DNA from 4 places in the Bacillus sp. 41-22 genome. Region 4 is predicted to be linked to each of the others. Evidence: riboswitches for the same ligand, from Rfam matches in the RefSeq annotation. Region 4 holds a riboswitch; each other region holds the start of a gene.

Region 1 (4,396 bases), 880 kb from region 4:
GAATAAAATTTTTCCTGTACGAGAAAAATTTTTCATGGGTCTCACCCTTTCCTTTATATGTAAAATATATCATAGGAAACTACAAACGAATGATTATAAAATGAATTTTCTGTAAGTTTATGGGTATTGGTATGCAATAGATGAAGAGATTAAAGTTTCACTTTATATAAGATATAGAAAGAAGCTTACGTTTTTAACGTAAGCTTCTTTTTTATGTAAGTGTGTGTAACCGTTAAGCCGCATTGGGTTTTGTCGGTGAGTACGCGGAACTTTACGGTTACACGACACTTATTCATATGAGTAAAAGGGTTATTCCAACAGAAAATTTGTAATTAAGCGATTGGACCGCCTAAGTTAATAATAGCTTCAGAAACGCTGTCGAATTTTTTGAAGTTTTCTTTAAATTCGTTTGCAAGCTCAATTGCTTTCGCCTTGTAAGCATCTTTATCAGCCCAAGTTTGTTCAGGCATTAATACTTCATCAGGTACACCTGGAACATGACGAGGTACTTCAAGGCCAAAGATGTCGTGTTTTGCAGTTTCAGCTTTAGCAAGTTCACCGCTTAGTGCTGCTTGAATCATTGCACGAGTGTAACCTAAGTTCATACGTTTACCAACGCCGTATTCGCCACCAGTCCAGCCAGTGTTTACTAAGAATACTTTCGCATCATGTTTCTCGATTTTTTCACCAAGCATTTCAGCATAACGAGATGCATCAAGCGGTAAGAACGGTGAACCGAAGCAAGTAGAGAATGTAGCTTGCGGAGATGTAACACCGCGCTCTGTTCCTGCTAGCTTACTAGTGTAACCGCTTAAGAAATGGTACATAGCTTGCTCTTTTGATAACTTACTGATTGGAGGCAATACGCCAGATGCATCAGCAGTTAAGAAAATAATTGTATTTGGATGTCCTGCAACACTTGGCAGTACGATATTGTCAATCGCATGCATAGGGTATGCAGCACGTGTATTTTCTGTTAAAGTAGTATCGTTATAGTCAGCGATGCGTGTTTGACCATCAATGACAACGTTTTCTAAAACTGAACCAAATTTGATTGCATCGAAGATTTGTGGTTCTTTCTCATGAGAAAGGTTTACACATTTTGCATAGCAACCGCCTTCAATATTGAATACACCGTTATCAGACCAACCGTGCTCATCGTCACCGATTAATTTACGGTTTGGATCAGCAGATAATGTTGTTTTGCCTGTTCCAGATAAACCGAAGAATAGTGCTACGTCGCCTTCTTCGCCTACGTTTGAAGAGCAGTGCATAGAAAGAATGTCTTGTTCAGGTAGTAAGAAGTTCATAATAGAGAAGATTGATTTTTTCATTTCTCCAGCATATTCTGTACCACCGATTAGTACGATACGTTTTTCGAATGAAACCATAATGAATGCTTCAGAATTTGTACCGTCAATTGCTGGATCTGCTTTGAAGTTTGGTGCAGAAACAATTGTGAACTCTGATTCGTGAGTTGCTAATTCTTCTTCATTTGGACGAATAAATAATTGATGTACGAACAAATTATGCCATGCATATTCGTTAACAACTTGAATTGGTAGGCGATAGTTGCGATCAGCGCCAGCAAATCCTTTGAAGATGAATAACTCTTCTTTTTCTTTTAAGTATTCTAAAACTTTTATATATAATTTATTAAAATGTTCTTCAGAGATCGGTTGGTTCACGGCTCCCCAAGCAATTTTGTCAGCAACCGATGCTTCCTTCACAATAAATTTATCCTTAGGAGAACGTCCTGTGTATTTTCCTGTTGAAGCAGAAACGGCACCAGTAGAAGTTAATTTCCCTTCGTTTCGCATTAATACTTTTTCCACTAATTGCGGAACACTTAATTGAATCTGTGCATTGCTTCCGTTCAATAATTCATGTAAACCAATTTGGACATTCACAGTACTCATATTTATATACCATCCTTTTCATTTAATGAAATATTTCTCGTAATCCCCATCAATAGTATAACACAATTATATAAATAATGTATACTATTTATTTATTTTTGTTTGTGTGAATGTATCATTTCCCTATTAATATTTCATTCTATGGGTATTGAGAAAAACTTTCAGGAAAATGTGAATATTAATTGACAAATGAATATCATTTCTTTAGTATAGGTTGGGACGGATACTCTCTTATCCCGAGCTGGCGGAGGGACAGGCCCGATGAAGCCCAGCAACCTCATTTGTAGTGGTAAATACAGGTGAATAGGTGCTAAAACCTGTGCGAGGCTAACGGTCTCGAACGATAAGAGCAAAGGGCAAAAAGCAGTATGCAAGTAGCAAATTAAACCTTTCCTCTATGTTAAGTAGGAAAGGTTTTTCTGTATGCTTGTGTGGGAGAATAAATGTATGTCGCAGTTTGTGGCAAATTAAGGATGAGTTCCGTACAATATATACAATTACTGTAGGGAGGTTTACCACATGACAAAAAAACGTCATCTGTTCACATCTGAGTCTGTAACTGAAGGACATCCAGATAAAATTTGTGACCAAATTTCTGATTCAATTTTAGATGCGATCTTAGCAAAGGACGCAAATGCACGTGTAGCTTGTGAAACAACTGTAACAACTGGTTTAGTATTGGTAGCGGGGGAAATTACGACTTCTACTTACGTAGATATTCCAAAAATCGTTCGTGAAACAATTCAAGGCATTGGTTACACACGCGCAAAATACGGATTCGATGCAGAAACTTGTGCAGTTTTAACATCTATCGATGAGCAATCTGCTGACATCGCTATGGGTGTTGACCAAGCACTAGAAGCACGCGAAGGTCAAATGACTGACGCTGAGATTGAGGCAATTGGTGCGGGAGACCAAGGTTTAATGTTTGGCTTCGCATGTAATGAAACACAAGAATTAATGCCACTTCCAATCTCGCTTGCTCACAAATTAGCTCGTCGTTTAACTGAAGTACGTAAAGATGACACATTAACATACTTACGTCCGGATGGAAAAACGCAAGTTACAGTTGAGTATGATGAAAATGGTAAACCTGTACGTGTGGATACAATTGTAATTTCTACACAACATCATCCAGATGTTACGTGGGAAGAAATCGATCGCGATTTAAAAGAGTACGTAATTAAAGCTGTAGTTCCAGCAGAATTAATGGATGGAGAAACGAAATTCTTCATTAACCCAACTGGCCGCTTCGTAATTGGTGGACCACAAGGTGATGCTGGTTTAACAGGACGTAAAATCATCGTTGATACTTACGGTGGATACGCTCGCCATGGCGGTGGTGCATTCTCTGGTAAAGATGCAACGAAAGTTGACCGTTCTGCAGCATATGCAGCTCGTTATGTTGCGAAAAACATCGTAGCAGCTGGTCTTGCTGACAAAGCAGAAGTACAACTTGCATACGCAATTGGCGTAGCACAACCAGTATCAATTTCAGTTGATACATTAGGCACTGGTAAAGTATCTGAAGACGTATTAGTAGAACTAGTTCGTAACAACTTCGATCTTCGCCCAGCTGGTATTATTAAAATGCTAGACTTACGTCGCCCAATTTACAAACAAACAGCAGCTTACGGCCACTTCGGACGTACTGATGTAGATCTTACATGGGAACGTACAGACAAAGCAGCTACTTTAAAAGAGCAAGCTGGTCTATAATATATGAAAAAAAGCTTTGCGCTGTGTGCGCAAAGCTTTTTTTATTTGGTTTTATCCCGCATTAACGGGCAGTAAGCCTCCCACCTCAAAATTCGGCTGTAAAGCAAAAAAGTTAGGTAGGAGGCTAACTGCCCGTAAAAGCCCGATTGGTTCAACTAATAATCAGTGGGGAAGAACAAAATCCCCACTGATTAAAGTTTCACTTTATTTACTACTTGAATGCAAGAACTACAATAAACTTCCCCGTCTAGCTCAATATACTTCTTCATATTTGTCATACCACTTGCCGGAAATGGCATATGAATCCACGCTTTTTCATACGTTTGTATTTCCTTTTCACATGATTTACAAAGGATTGGTTTCTTACGGAACATAGACGGTCAGCCTTTCAGTTGACGCGCTTTTCCTGCGCAAAAAGCACTGCTCATTAAAAATAGCGTTGCGAATATAATACTCACTAATGTAGCGTATGGAATCGCGCCTTTTAAGGAAAAGCCGACAGTGATGGAAGCAACAAATAAGAGGATGAATGTTGTTGTTAATTTTTTGTATAGTTCCATAGTGAGTGAACCTCCAAATTATTTTGTAATTTAAAATGAAATCTACTATGTAGAAAATATAAGGGGATTTAAAGAGTAGCTAATGGTGTGTAGTCCAGGCGTATAAGAAAGTATATTTTCCTTTTTGTGGTCGTATATACTTATATTGTATCACGGTGCATCATTGGCTTCATACATAATTGTGTAAAGATATGTATG
Region 2 (4,396 bases), 2.3 Mb from region 4:
TATCATGTTTATTAACTGTTTTCGTTATCTTCTTCGGCATGTTTGCCACGCACCAAACACCGGTCGAAATGATTACGCATTGGGGCAATGGCATTTGGGGACTTCTCGCCTTTTCTATGCAAATGGCTCTTGTACTCGTGACAGGATCTGCATTAGCAAACGCTCCTCTTATTAAAAAAGGATTAACGAGAGCAGCGAAATTACCGAAAACAAATGGACAAGGTATTATTGCAATTTCAATCGTAAGTTTACTAGGAGCATACATAAACTGGGGATTTGGTATTGTTGTATCTGTTTTATATGCAAAAGAAGTGGCAAGACAATTAGAAGGTTTAGATTATAGGTTAGCAATTGCTTCTTCCTACTCTGGATTTCTCATTTGGCATGCAGGTCTGTCTGCTTCTATCCCTCTTACGTTAGCAACTGGCGGCGAAACGTTAATTAAAACGACAGCTGGAAGTATTAAAGAAGCGATTCCAATAACAGAAACGTTATTCTCACCATACGCACTCGTGCCAGTTATTATTTTTCTCGTTACGATGCCTCTCATTAACCGGGCCATGCATCCAGATGAAAAGCATACAATTACTGTAGATCCTAGCGTATTCCATGAAGAAGCTGCCGCTCAAGAAGTAGGGAACAATACGTTCGCTGAAAAAATGGAAAATAGTATGATTATTACACTTTGCATCGGATTATTAGGTCTTATTTATATTTTTAACTATTTTAGTACGAAAGGCTTTAACCTTACACTTGATATCGTTATTTTTATGTTATTAATTGCCGGTCTTATTTTCCACCGTACTCCGATTCAATATATTCGCGCTTTCTCTGACTCAACTAAGAGTGCTTCAGGTATTTTACTTCAGTTTCCGTTCTATGCTGGAATTATGGGGATGATGATTGGAGTAAATAGTGAAGGTCTTTCGCTTGGAGGAGCTATTTCTACTTTCTTTATTAGTATTTCAAATGAAACCACATTCCCGCTCTTTACATTTTTAAGTGCTGGCATTGTAAATATTTTCGTTCCATCTGGAGGCGGTCAATGGGCAGTGCAAGCACCAATTATGATTCCAGCTGGCGCTGAACTTGGTGTACCTGCCGCGAAAACAGCGATGGCAATTGCATGGGGCGATGCTTGGACAAATTTAATTCAACCTTTCTGGGCATTACCGGCATTAGCGATAGCTGGTTTAAGCGCGCGTGATATTATGGGATTTTGTGTTGTTAACTTACTATATGCAGGATTTATCATTAGTCTATGTTTCTTATTTATTTAAACGAAAAGCTAGTTTTATACTAGCTTTTTTATATAATAAATCATTCATTATCTATACAGCTTATTACCTTTCTCCACTCTACCTCTGCATGATTTAATGCTTCATATGTAAACAAATCTTCACATACTTTTTCAATCATATGAGGATTGTTCTTAAGGAAATTCCACTGCAATACTTTAGGAAGAAAATATGTTTCATATTCTTTACTTCCCTTTATCACCTCATCAACTTCTCTTTCACAAATCCCTCTTATTAAATAATCATTTCTTAATTGTATTTGAATTTGTTGAAACGTTTCACTGTATTTCTTCAATTGGACTAAACAATTAATATACGTACGCAAAAGTTCGTCATCATAATTGCAACACTTTATAATACGATCGATTTCATTCATAATGTACGAGCCGCTTCTTCTATTTGTAACAGCCATTTTTCACGCTTCGTTACTTTACTCGTTTTCACAGATTGAAAAGTAGAACGTTTTATATCGCGAATACCACAAAAACGTAAAACCCCTCTTTTCATCATAATCCAATCCGCTGATCAATATAATAGGGACACGTACCATAACGGTGAGTCTAACGTATTAATAACCCACGCCTTCTTTCCTTTCAATAACCCTTTCGGTAAAGCTCCTTCATATTTATAAGCAAATCCAGCTATAAAAATACGATCGATAAATCCTTTTAAAATAGCAGGCATGCTCCACCACCATATCGGATATATGAAAAGAAGAATATCCGCTTTCTGCACTAATTCTCTATATCGCTTCGTCTCTTCTTCATTTAGTAAATCACGTCTTTTCTTCTCTCCATTAAATACAAGCACTGGATCAAATTGTTCTTTATATAAATCAAGTAGCGTAACAGAATGATTTGTTTCCTCAAGTCCTTTTTGCACATGCTCTAAAATTGCCCCATTAAAGCTTGAAGGATTAGGATGAGCGTATATAATTAGTACGTTCACTACAAAACAACTCCCTCTTTAGTTAAAGTTTCCCCTTCTTTAACATCTTCTCTACAATTTGCACATTTTTCGAACTTTGTAACAAACGATTTAATACTGTTAGTAGCTCTTCTTTTTCTAAACCTTTCAATTGCTCTTTAACTGTACTCTCACCAGTACCTTGAATTTCATACACAACTGCCGCCATATGTTTACAATAATTTTCATAAGGACACTCGCAGCTACTTTCTGCAAAATCTTCAAGATCAATAATCACTTCATAATTCCCTGCATTTCCAGTAACGAAAGCAAATACTTTCTTGTCGTGTATTTCAACATCTTCTACATGTCCCTCTTCATAATATTCATATCCTCTATCTATAATGTACTTTGGAATCCATTTCATTATATCTTTTAATAAGTATGCATACATCACAACACCTCTTCCTCTAATTCCCTTTTGACTTCCAAAATCCTGCATGTTATTCTAATAACTGTCAAGTAGCGAGTCTACGTGACAAAACGACTGACACCTATTCGGCGGAGGTGTCTCTTTTCATTTGCAGCCGATATGAAGTGCCTCTTTCAGGCACATTCAATCTTTGACACTACACACTCAACACCATTCCCTTGTATCAGGCTGCTTTAGCAGTCTTTTACTCTACATACTTCAAAAAAAAGAGAGCTCAGCTCCCTTTTCCCGCCTTATAAAATACCCCTTTTTCAGCATAGCGATATTCATCATCAGCTAAAGTAATTTTCCCATCCAGTTTGAGTTCATCTAATAGTCTTGATAAATAAAATTGATGTAACATTTTTTTAGTGAATTTTCCTTCATGATGCGAAACGATATGTTCTTGAATATCTAACAATGATATTGGCTTATCTTGCTCTATCATATATTCATAAACTGTACTACGCAGTTTTACGTATTTTTCGAGTGTCACAGTACTTCGCAACCCCTTTCTTCTTATTATATGTTTTCGTAATCGGTTTTTTTGCAACAAAAAAACCTCTCCGATAAGAAGAAGTTACGTATATCTTCGTCTTATCTCCCAGAACAAATATGTTCTGCTGGAATTAGCACCTGCATCGCGGTTGCTGGGTTTCATCGGGCCAGTCCCTCCACCTCTCTGGATAAGAAAATATTCACTTTAAATTTAACTATACGTAATTTTATTATAATTGTCAAATAAATATAAAAAATTATATTTTCTTCTTTATTGTTCATACTACAAAAAGATGTACAAAAGGAGGCTACTACTTTGAAAAAGAATGCTCGTGGATACGTACAAGATTCTTTTCATTCCTTACAAGAAGCGAAACATTGTTTAGAAGATGCATTACAAACTGTTGAAGAAGATTTTAATCGCGCACGTATTGAACAATCCCTTTACGCTGTAGAGCAAGCTCTTCAACGTTGCGATTACACCGTTCACATTTTAGAACAAGAATGAAAACTTCCCATCAAAAGATGGGAAGTTTTTTTCAAATGGCATACTTCATCATTATTACCGTTATTATTAAAAAATATACAGAATTAACAATTTCTAAAATCCCTACTTTTAATATAGAAATCTTTTTGCCATACAACATAATGGCCCGAATTACACTTGGTACAAATATGAGTGAACACCATGGATTTATAGCAAATACAATTACCGTTAATACAATATGGTATCCCCAAGATATAAAACGATACTTCGGATTATTTTTTTCACGAATCATCGTTTTTACATAAAACGTACTTCCTAAAAAATATAGAAATGAAATAAGCGCAATGAATAATGCTGTTTTATCTATGAATTTCACGGAGAAATAATAACTGATTAAACCACCTATACAAAACACTATAATCGCACAAACATCATTTAGTAATGCTCGTTCATTTTTTTGACGAGCGTAATACATATTTACAATAAACAATGGAATCATTAATACTGCGAATAAAAGAATTCGCCATTCATATAATAAAGAAATCATCCCAAATACAAATGCAATGATAAAATAAATAATTGCAGCGTGTAGAAATTCTTTTTTTCGTCTTTGCCTTATGTACATGAGAAATGGATAAGTAGCTAGATAGATAAAGAACCAGGCTAAAAACAATGGGATATGATAAAAAGTAGGTTTACCAAGTAATACACTTAATAGAAATGGTATGACAAGCA
Region 3 (4,396 bases), 290 kb from region 4:
TACACCACTACCAACTGTCCCAAGACCTAATAACCCCACTTGAATGTCTTTCATAATACTGTCCACCCCTCAAAAATTGTGTTTAGATGCCATTATATAGACAAAAAATCTGAAAAACAATGTATTTTGAATATTAAGAAAAATAAAGGTTAATCTTTACAAATAAAACGCTACCACGTGTTATACAATCATTATTTACAATATATAAGGGGTTTCTTGATACACATAATAATTCAGCCAATTAGAGAATAATAAATTCCCATGACTCCTCCACCTAACAAGTGGCTTCTCATCTGGATTATTATGTTTAAAATAATTTTTTGGCACATCAATATTTAACCCTCTTTGGCAGTCCCGTTCGTATTCTTGCTTTAACGTATCACAACTGTATTCACTATGTCCGAGTGCGAAAACTTGCCTTCCCTCTTGCCCAATAGCAAGATGAACACCTGCTTCTTCAGAATTGGCTAATAACGTTAATTCTTTCACCTTTTCAATATCACTCTCTCTTACTTCTGTATGACGAGAATGCGGAGCAAAAAACACTTCATCAAACCCTTGTAACAATTTCACATGTTGCTCGCGAACCTCATGTTCAAATACACCAAACATTTTTTCCGCAAGAGGATACTTCGGCACACCATAGTGATAATACAAACCTGCTTGTGCCCCCCAGCAAATATGAAGCGTAGATGTTACATTCGTTTTTGAATACTCCATAATACGTCCAAGCTCTTCCCAATAATCTACCTCTTCAAAAGAAAGAGTTTCAACTGGTGCTCCTGTAATAATGAGTCCATCAAATTTTTCATCCTCAATATCACGAAATGTTTTATAGAAGCTCGTTAAATGGTCCTGCGCTACATTGCGAGACAGATGCGATTCCATATGAAGTAAATGCACATCTAATTGCAACGGCGTATTTCCAATTAAACGAAGTAATTGCGCCTCTGTTTCTTGCTTTGTGGGCATTAAATTTAATATAGCAATTTTCAAAGCACGTATATCTTGTGTTACTGCTCGCTCCTTCGTCATTACAAAAATATTTTCCTTCTGCAATACTTTGCGAGCTGGTAAATCTTTATCAATTATGATCGGCATGTTGTTTGCCTCCGACTAGCGCCGCTTCTAAATCTGCAATAATATCAGAAACATCTTCTATACCGACCGATAAACGGATTAAATCAGATGTAACGCCAGCTAAACGCTGATTTTCTGCGCTTAATTGTCTGTGCGTCGTACTAGCAGGATGTATTACACAAGTTCTTGCATCAGCTACATGCGTTACAAGAGTTGCAAGCTTTACATTTGCGATAAATTCTTTTGCTGCTTCTAATCCGCCCTTAATACCAAATGTTAAAACTCCACTAGCACCTTTTTTCAAATACTTTTGTGCTAACGAGTAATTTTCATTACTATCTAATCCTGGATAATTCACCCATTCAATGCGATCATGATTAGCAAGCCACTTAGCAACTTCGAGAGCATTTTCACTATGACGCTCCATTCGTAAATGCAATGTTTCCAGGCCAATGTTGCTAATATATGCATTGAATGGGCTCATACAGTTTCCGTAGTCTCTTAATAACTGAACGCGTGCTTTCACAATATACGCTGCTGCTCCAAAATTTTGAACATAGCTTACGCCATGATAACTCGGGTCAGGTTCGACAAGCTCAGGGTATTTTCCATTTGTCCAATCGAAGTTCCCTCCATCTATTACAATCCCGCCTAGAGAACTTGCATGGCCATCAATATATTTCGTTGTAGAATGGACAATGATATTTGCCCCATGTTCAAACGCCTGGCATAAATAAGGCGTCGCTAATGTATTATCAACGATAAAAGGTACTTCTAATTCTTTTGCTGCTGCTGAAAGTTCTTTGAAATTCAAAACGTTCATTGCTGGATTTCCTAACGACTCTGCATAAACGAGTTTTGTCTTATCATTAGCAAGTGCCGCAATTTCATCTGCCGTTAAATTAGGATTAAAGAACGTAACATCTATGCCCAGCTTTCGCAAACTCACTCCAAATAAATTAAACGTTCCTCCGTAAACAGTTGAAGAACAAAGCAAATGGTCTCCACTACTGCAAATATTTAAAACCGCAAGCATAATGGCTGCCTGCCCAGAAGCTGTTGCAACAGCCCCTACACCGCCTTCTAAATCTGATAACTTCTGCTCAAATGCAGCTAGAGTAGGATTTCCAATACGCGTATATATATATCCTTCTGCCTCTAAATTAAATAGTGCCGCTAAATCATCTGACGTATCGTATTTATACGTTGTACTTTGATAAAGTGGCAAAACACGCGGTTCACCATTTTTTGGCGTATAGCCACCTTGCACACAAATCGTTCCTTTCCCCCATGACTCTCCCATCTCTCATTCTCCTTTCTTTTCTCCCGCTATTTGCGGGTAGTAAGACTCCCACCTCCAAATTCGGCAAATGCGAGGAAGTTAGGCGGGAGATAACTGCCCGATTGATGAAGGCTAATAATTAGCGGGGGAGGGGCAAAACCCCCACTGATTAAAGTTTCACTTTATCCAAAATAAAAAACTGCCCCTTCCCTGAAAACAAGAAAGGAGCAGTTTGAAAACACGCTCTAAGGCTCTTTCTTATCTCTCAGGATTATTACCTGCAGGATTTGGCACAATTCCGTTATACGGCTGTTGCCAAGGTTTCATCGGGCCTGTCCCTCCACCTTTTCTTGATAAGACTATGCAATTACCGTTGATTTTATAGCAATAATTTCCTGATGTCAAATAGTTTTTCTGAATGTTCTAAATTAAATGCAAGGAATTTAATACAAACAATAAAAGAAATATATTCCATATTCATTTGAAAAAGACCTTTTAAAAACTCCAATCCATATATAGAATTAAATAGGTGGTTTAACCGCGTTGGTTTCAAATTTTCATGAGATCCCAATATATTGAATAAGCCACCCTCTCAAAAAGATACTATATATATTCAATTCATTTCACACTAGCATATTTAATCTTTTCTACATGAAAACTTACATAACGGAGGTAGAACATGAAAAATAAAAAAGACATGCACCATATACTCGTCCTATATGGCATTCTTTTAGGCTCTATAGTAGGAGTCACGGTCTGGTCATTTTTAGTCACAATAAATATCGGAATTCACTTTATTTGGGGATACTTACCTACTCTTTTCTCTTCTCCCCCTTATTACACCATTTGTGTAACAATCATCGGTGGTATCCTCGTTGGTTTAACACAAAAATACTTCGGTACATATCCACGTCTTATGCCGGAAGTGATGGCTGAATATAAAAAAACAGGTAGAATTGAATACCGTTTTGTACATAAAGCTACTTTAACTGCGATTATCGTTTTAATATTTGGAGCTAGTTTAGGACCAGAAGCTGCACTTGTTGGAATTATCGGTGGACTTTGTACATGGGTAGGAGATCGCTTTAAATTTGCTTTAAAGGGAATGAATGAACTAACAGAGGTTGGAATTGGTGCCACTTTAAGTGTTATTTTTAATGCACCATTATTCGGTTATTTAGCTCCCAATGAAAATGAGGATAAGCAAATTAATGAATTTTCGAAAGGAAAAAAAGCAATCGTATATTTAGCTACCACTTTTGCTGGTTTTTCCGTTTATTTATTGCTTAGTAAACTCGATAATCGTGGATCCTTTATTGTTGATTTTGGGGAAGGGTCTCTTGCTCTTAATGAATGGATCGCCTTTCTACCACTTGCTAGCATTGGTGCTATAGTTGGTTTCTTTTACTTCAAATTAGAATTCACATTAGAGAAATTAATCCACCCCTTCAGGGAATACAAGGTATCACTTGGAATTATAGGCGGTATTTTATTAGGGGTTACAGGAACTTTTCTCCCGTACACGTTATTTTCAGGGGAACATCAATTAAAAGATTTAGTCGTTGAATGGAGCCATTTATCCTTTTGGGTACTACTTCTTTCAGGAGTTTTAAAATTATGTCTTACTGCCGTTTGTTTAAATACGGGTTGGCGCGGCGGACATATTTTCCCAATTATATTTGCTGGATCAAGTATCGGATATGCTATAGCTTCTATTATCCCTATAGATCCAATAGCTTCTGTAGCCATCGTCACGACAGCTATTTCAAGCTATGCATTAAGAAAACCAATAGCTATAACATTACTATTACTCATGTTTTTCCCGCTCAATTTATTATTACCGATGCTCGGGGCAGCAGCGATTGGGAATGCATTTCCGCTTCCTAAACATAACGAAACTACAAATTAATATAAAAAAACAGCATTAACATGTAAATGTTAATGCTGTTTTTTCGAGTGACGATTATATTTTTAATTAAAATTTACTTGCTACTTTAGCCGCTTCTTCAAGACCTGCTGCAATGATCTCTTCTG
Region 4 (4,396 bases):
TTTTAAATACTCTTCATTGATTGGTAAGAATGTTGCAAATGTCGTTAAGCTTAAGAAGTAGGGAACAGGGCGGTCCAGTTGTACTTCTAAAGTTTTATCGTCAAGAGCTTTAACGCCTAATTGATCGATTGCTACTTCTTTTTGGTTTATTTGTTTCGCATTTTTTATATCAAAGAATAAGAATGCATATTCAGCAGCTGTTTCAGGGTTAACGGCACGTTGCCAAGCGAAAATAAAATCTTTTGCTGTAACAGGAGTACCGTTTGACCATTTTGAATCACGAAGATGGAAAGTATACTTTGTTTTATCTGGACTAATGTCAACCGATTCAGCAACACCAGGGATCGGTTTATTATCTTCTCCTATAGCATATAAACCTTCAAAAACATTTCTCATTACATTCATGGATTCCCCATCCGTCGCTTTTGCAACATCCATTGTTGGAATTTCTGAAGCAAATGATAAGTTAATCGCTTGTTTATCAGGTGCTTTATCGTTCGCTTTTGCTCCGCCTGCATTATCTTTATTTCCCCCGCAAGCAGTTAGTAGTAGACTTGCCCCTAAAACAGATGCAACAACAGGTACAACTTTTTTCTTCATTGTTCTTTCCTCCCTAAATGTGTTGTTCGTAACGTCATAATGTCCATGTCTTGAAGTGTAGCTATAGAAGGAGAGAAAACCTATTATAAATATGTGTATATAGGTAATCAGGTATTCTATATGTATATACATGTTGAGCTATAATCTATCGTTATATGTTTCAACTTAGTAGACATTACATTTTGATGATAAAATATTTTGTTTCTTTGATTATTTAGAATATTAACACTGGAAAGAACTATATGTCAATAATAAAAAGTGGAGTGTTAATTTCTTGGAATAATATATTGAAAAAGCAGAGTTCCTCATATTAGGGAATCTGCTTTTAATATATTTTGCTAAAAAAACAATGGGGGTGGGTGAGAACACGATGATCTAAGTTGCATTTTATCCCGCATTAACGGGCAGTAAGATCCTCGCCTCAAAATTCAGTGAAAGCAAAGAAGTTAGGGGGGATCAACTGCCCGTAAAAGCCCGATTGGTGAGGGCTGATTAAAGTTTCACTTTATTTTTCAATTTTTGCCCATTTGAAGTTTAATTGACCTGCAAAGTCTACTTGCACAATGCCTTTCACATAAGAACGCTCTAAATAAGATTCTCCTTTTTGGTAAAGAGGAGCGATAACAGAGTCCTTAAATAAGATTTTTTCTGATGCTAGTAACGCTTCCCAGCGAGCTTTTTCATCACCAGCCAAAGTAGTTTTAACTTTTTCAATTGTCTCATCAAACTCTTTATTAGAGTAATGATCTAAATTGTAAGGGTTATTCGTCGTAAATAGTTCAAGGAATGTAATTGGATCAGCAAAGTCAGGGCTCCAACCGTCAATTCCAATCTCGTAGTCACCTTTTAATAAGAGTGAAACTTGTTGTTTACGTGGTTGCGGTTTTATATTTACCGTTAAGCCATCTAAATTCTTTTCTAGTTGTCCTTTTAGGAACTCACCAGTTTTCTTCTCAAGGTCACCATCACTTGTTAATAATTCTAATGTTATCTTTTCAGAACCAAGTTCTTTTTTTGCTTTCTTCCATAATTCTTGTGCAGATGTTGTATCAACTTTTGTTAAATCGCCGTTTGCAGTACGGAAGTCTTTTCCATCAGGCCCTTTTGCAAAGTTTTTCGGCACGAGACTAAAGGTTGGTGTAGAGCCATCATTTAATAACGTATTTACAAAAGATTTTCGATCAATTGTTTGATCGATTGCTTGGCGTGCAGAAACGTTTTGAAGTACTTTGTTTTGCTGATTCATACGTAAAAACTGTACCCCTACGTTCGGACGTTCTTTAAAGTTAGCATCCTTTTTATATTTATCAACGAAGTCAGATGTTAGTTTTATACGGTCTAATTGTTTGGATTCGAATAAATTTACTTCTGTTGATTTCTCTTTCACAACGTTGAAATTGATTTCTTCGAGTTTGACATTATCTTTATCCCAATAGGTAGGGTTTTTCTTAAATTTAAAGCTTTGTTCATGCTTCCAATCGCTTAGTGTAAAAGCTCCGTTGTACAAGATTTTGTTATCTTCTAAAGCGTACTTATCACCTTGTGCTTTAAAGAATTCCTCGTTGATTGGTAGAAATGTTGGGAACGCCGTTAAGCTAATAAAATACGGAACAGGGCGCTCTAATTCTACTTCAAACGTATGGTCATCAACTGCTTTTATACCAAGTTGATCGGATGGGAGTTCTTTGCTATTAATTTTTTTAGCGTTTTTAATATCCAGGAATAAAAAAGCATATTCAGAAGCTGTTGCTGGATCGACAGCTCTTTGCCAAGCGAAGACAAAATCTTTCGCTGTTACAGGTGTGCCGTTCGACCATTTTGAATCTCGTAAATGGAATGTGTATTTCGTTTTATCAGCACTTACTTCATGAGATTTCGCAACGCCAGGAACAGGTTTATTACCTTCACCAAGATTGTATAAACCTTCAAATACGTTTCTCATTACTTGACCAGAATCAGTATCTGTAGCACGAGCCGTATCCATTGTTCGAATCTCAGTAGGAGAAGATAAGTTTAAAACTTGCTTACTAGGTGCCTCATCTTTTGCATTTGCTCCGCTCGCTTCGTTTTTATAACTACCGCAACCAGATAATAAAATACTTACTCCTACAACTGATGCAATACCGGGTACAAACTTCTTTTTCATTTGATTTTCCTCCTAAATAGTTAATAAGATTGGATGATGATGAGGGAAATGAAAAACAAAAAATCCCTCTTTTCGTATTGAGAAAGAGGGATTTTTACGTACAAGTTATGCACCCGTATATAAACGAAGTCCCTCATTCTATCTTTCAAGCACAAAGCTTGCAGGAAGTGGCACAGTATTCAAAATGAACCTGCTGCCGAGGTTTCAAAGGGCCAGTCCCTCCACCTCTCTTGATACAATGAGTAAACAAATAAATTTTATTAATTTTTGTGTTTCTTTGATAATTCAAAATCTTACACCTTAGATAATGAAGTGTCAATCAAATGGGATATAGTTTGAATTTTCAGTTTTATTTTTTTAAAAAAACCACTGCATATGGCAGTGGTTTCCCTACTAGAAGTTAAAGTTATCTGGATCTGGACCAACGCGATGATTTTCATTTAAAGCTTGAATTGCTTTCATATCATCCGAGCTTAATTCAAAGTCAAAGATGTTTGCATTTTCAATAATGCGGTGTTCTTTAATAGACTTAGGGATTGTTACAACTTCATTTTGTAGATCCCAACGTAAAATAACTTGTGCAGTCGATTTATTATATTTCGTAGCGATTTCTTGTAATGTTGGGTGATTAAGTAGCTGCCCCTGCATTAATGGTGACCAAGCTTCAAGCTGGATGTTATGTTCTTTACAGAAGGCATGTAATTCTTCTTGTGCTAAACGTGGGTGGTATTCCACTTGGTTAACCATTGGTTTAATTTCTGCAATTTCAAATACGTCTTGCAAATGGTGAATATGGAAATTACTCACACCGATAGCACGAACACGACCATCTTTATAAAGCTGCTCTAAAGCTTTCCATGATTCAGTGTATTTTCCTTTTACAGGCCAATGTACTAAATATAGATCTAAATATTCCAGACCTAATTTTTCTAATGTAGTTTCAAATGCTTGTAGTGTTGACTCGTAACCTTGATCACTATTCCACACTTTTGAAGTGATGAATAACTCTTCACGAGGAATACCAGATTCTTGAATTGCCTGTCCAACGCCTTCTTCGTTTTTATATATCGCAGCAGTATCGATACTACGGTATCCATTTTTTATAGCTGCTTTTACAGAATCAATTACTTCTGTACCATCTTCAACTTTAAAAACACCCAAGCCGAACCAAGGCATTTTCACGCCGTTATGTAATGTTGTATAGTCGTTTAAACTTGTTAAAGTCATATTAATTCCCCCTAGCTTTTTTATTGGTCGCTTCAACTGCTTGTTGAATGACTTCTGAAAAATTATTTTCATATAGAACTTTTAAGCCTTCAGCCGTTGAGCCTCCTGGTGTTGTTACTTGTTCGCGGAGCATAGCTGGATCCTGATTTTGCTGGAGCATAGCGGCAGAGCCAGCAATCATTTGAATGACAAGGTGTTTTGCTGTTTCCTCATCAATCCCATAGCTTTTCGTTGCTTCAATTAAACCTTCAGCAAAGTGATAGAGAAAAGCGGGTGCACTACCAGTAACTGCGGTAAGTTGGTGAACTTCCTCTTCGGTACAAAACTGTGAGGTACCGATACCTTTTAAAAGAAGTTGTAACGTTTCTTGATGTGTTTCATCTACAGAATGTCCCGTCGTATATAAGGAGATAGACTTTCCAA

What was found. A riboswitch is a leader RNA that binds a small molecule or an ion and turns the genes downstream of it on or off. The one in region 4 is predicted to bind S-adenosylmethionine.
Region 1: linked by a shared signal. The riboswitch ahead of metK (methionine adenosyltransferase) and the one ahead of LCF45_RS01100 (peptide ABC transporter substrate-binding protein) in region 4 are both predicted to bind S-adenosylmethionine.
Region 2: linked by a shared signal. The riboswitch ahead of LCF45_RS16120 (hypothetical protein) and the one ahead of LCF45_RS01100 (peptide ABC transporter substrate-binding protein) in region 4 are both predicted to bind S-adenosylmethionine.
Region 3: linked by a shared signal. The riboswitch ahead of LCF45_RS26550 (bifunctional O-acetylhomoserine aminocarboxypropyltransferase/cysteine synthase) and the one ahead of LCF45_RS01100 (peptide ABC transporter substrate-binding protein) in region 4 are both predicted to bind S-adenosylmethionine.

The regions. Positions count from the first base shown of each region.
Region 1 is NZ_CP084035.1:4,571,323-4,575,718, reverse strand. Features, by position in the region: gene LCF45_RS23485 (hypothetical protein) at 1-36, opposite strand, end outside; gene pckA (phosphoenolpyruvate carboxykinase (ATP)) at 333-1,919, opposite strand; SAM riboswitch class I at 2,148-2,269, shown strand; gene metK (methionine adenosyltransferase) at 2,439-3,638, shown strand; gene LCF45_RS23470 (hypothetical protein) at 3,830-4,012, opposite strand; gene LCF45_RS23465 (hypothetical protein) at 4,019-4,198, opposite strand.
Region 2 is NZ_CP084035.1:3,151,895-3,156,290, forward strand. Features, by position in the region: gene LCF45_RS16100 (short-chain fatty acid transporter) at 1-1,280, shown strand, start outside; gene LCF45_RS16105 (hypothetical protein) at 1,321-1,674, opposite strand; partial or broken gene LCF45_RS16110 (NAD(P)H-dependent oxidoreductase) at 1,671-2,246, opposite strand; gene LCF45_RS16115 (SWIM zinc finger family protein) at 2,269-2,706, opposite strand; gene LCF45_RS16120 (hypothetical protein) at 2,912-3,232, opposite strand; SAM riboswitch class I at 3,271-3,369, opposite strand; gene LCF45_RS16125 (hypothetical protein) at 3,491-3,682, shown strand; gene LCF45_RS16130 (YwiC-like family protein) at 3,714-4,396, opposite strand, start outside.
Region 3 is NZ_CP084035.1:5,162,849-5,167,244, forward strand. Features, by position in the region: gene LCF45_RS26540 (homoserine dehydrogenase) at 1-54, opposite strand, end outside; gene metA (homoserine O-acetyltransferase MetA) at 196-1,101, opposite strand; gene LCF45_RS26550 (bifunctional O-acetylhomoserine aminocarboxypropyltransferase/cysteine synthase) at 1,085-2,383, opposite strand; SAM riboswitch class I at 2,618-2,722, opposite strand; gene LCF45_RS26555 (chloride channel protein) at 3,042-4,271, shown strand; gene LCF45_RS26560 (FMN-dependent NADH-azoreductase) at 4,338-4,396, opposite strand, start outside.
Region 4 is NZ_CP084035.1:189,758-194,153, forward strand. Features, by position in the region: gene LCF45_RS01095 (peptide ABC transporter substrate-binding protein) at 1-600, opposite strand, end outside; gene LCF45_RS01100 (peptide ABC transporter substrate-binding protein) at 1,106-2,746, opposite strand; SAM riboswitch class I at 2,882-2,986, opposite strand; gene LCF45_RS01105 (aldo/keto reductase) at 3,140-3,973, opposite strand; gene proC (pyrroline-5-carboxylate reductase) at 3,975-4,396, opposite strand, start outside.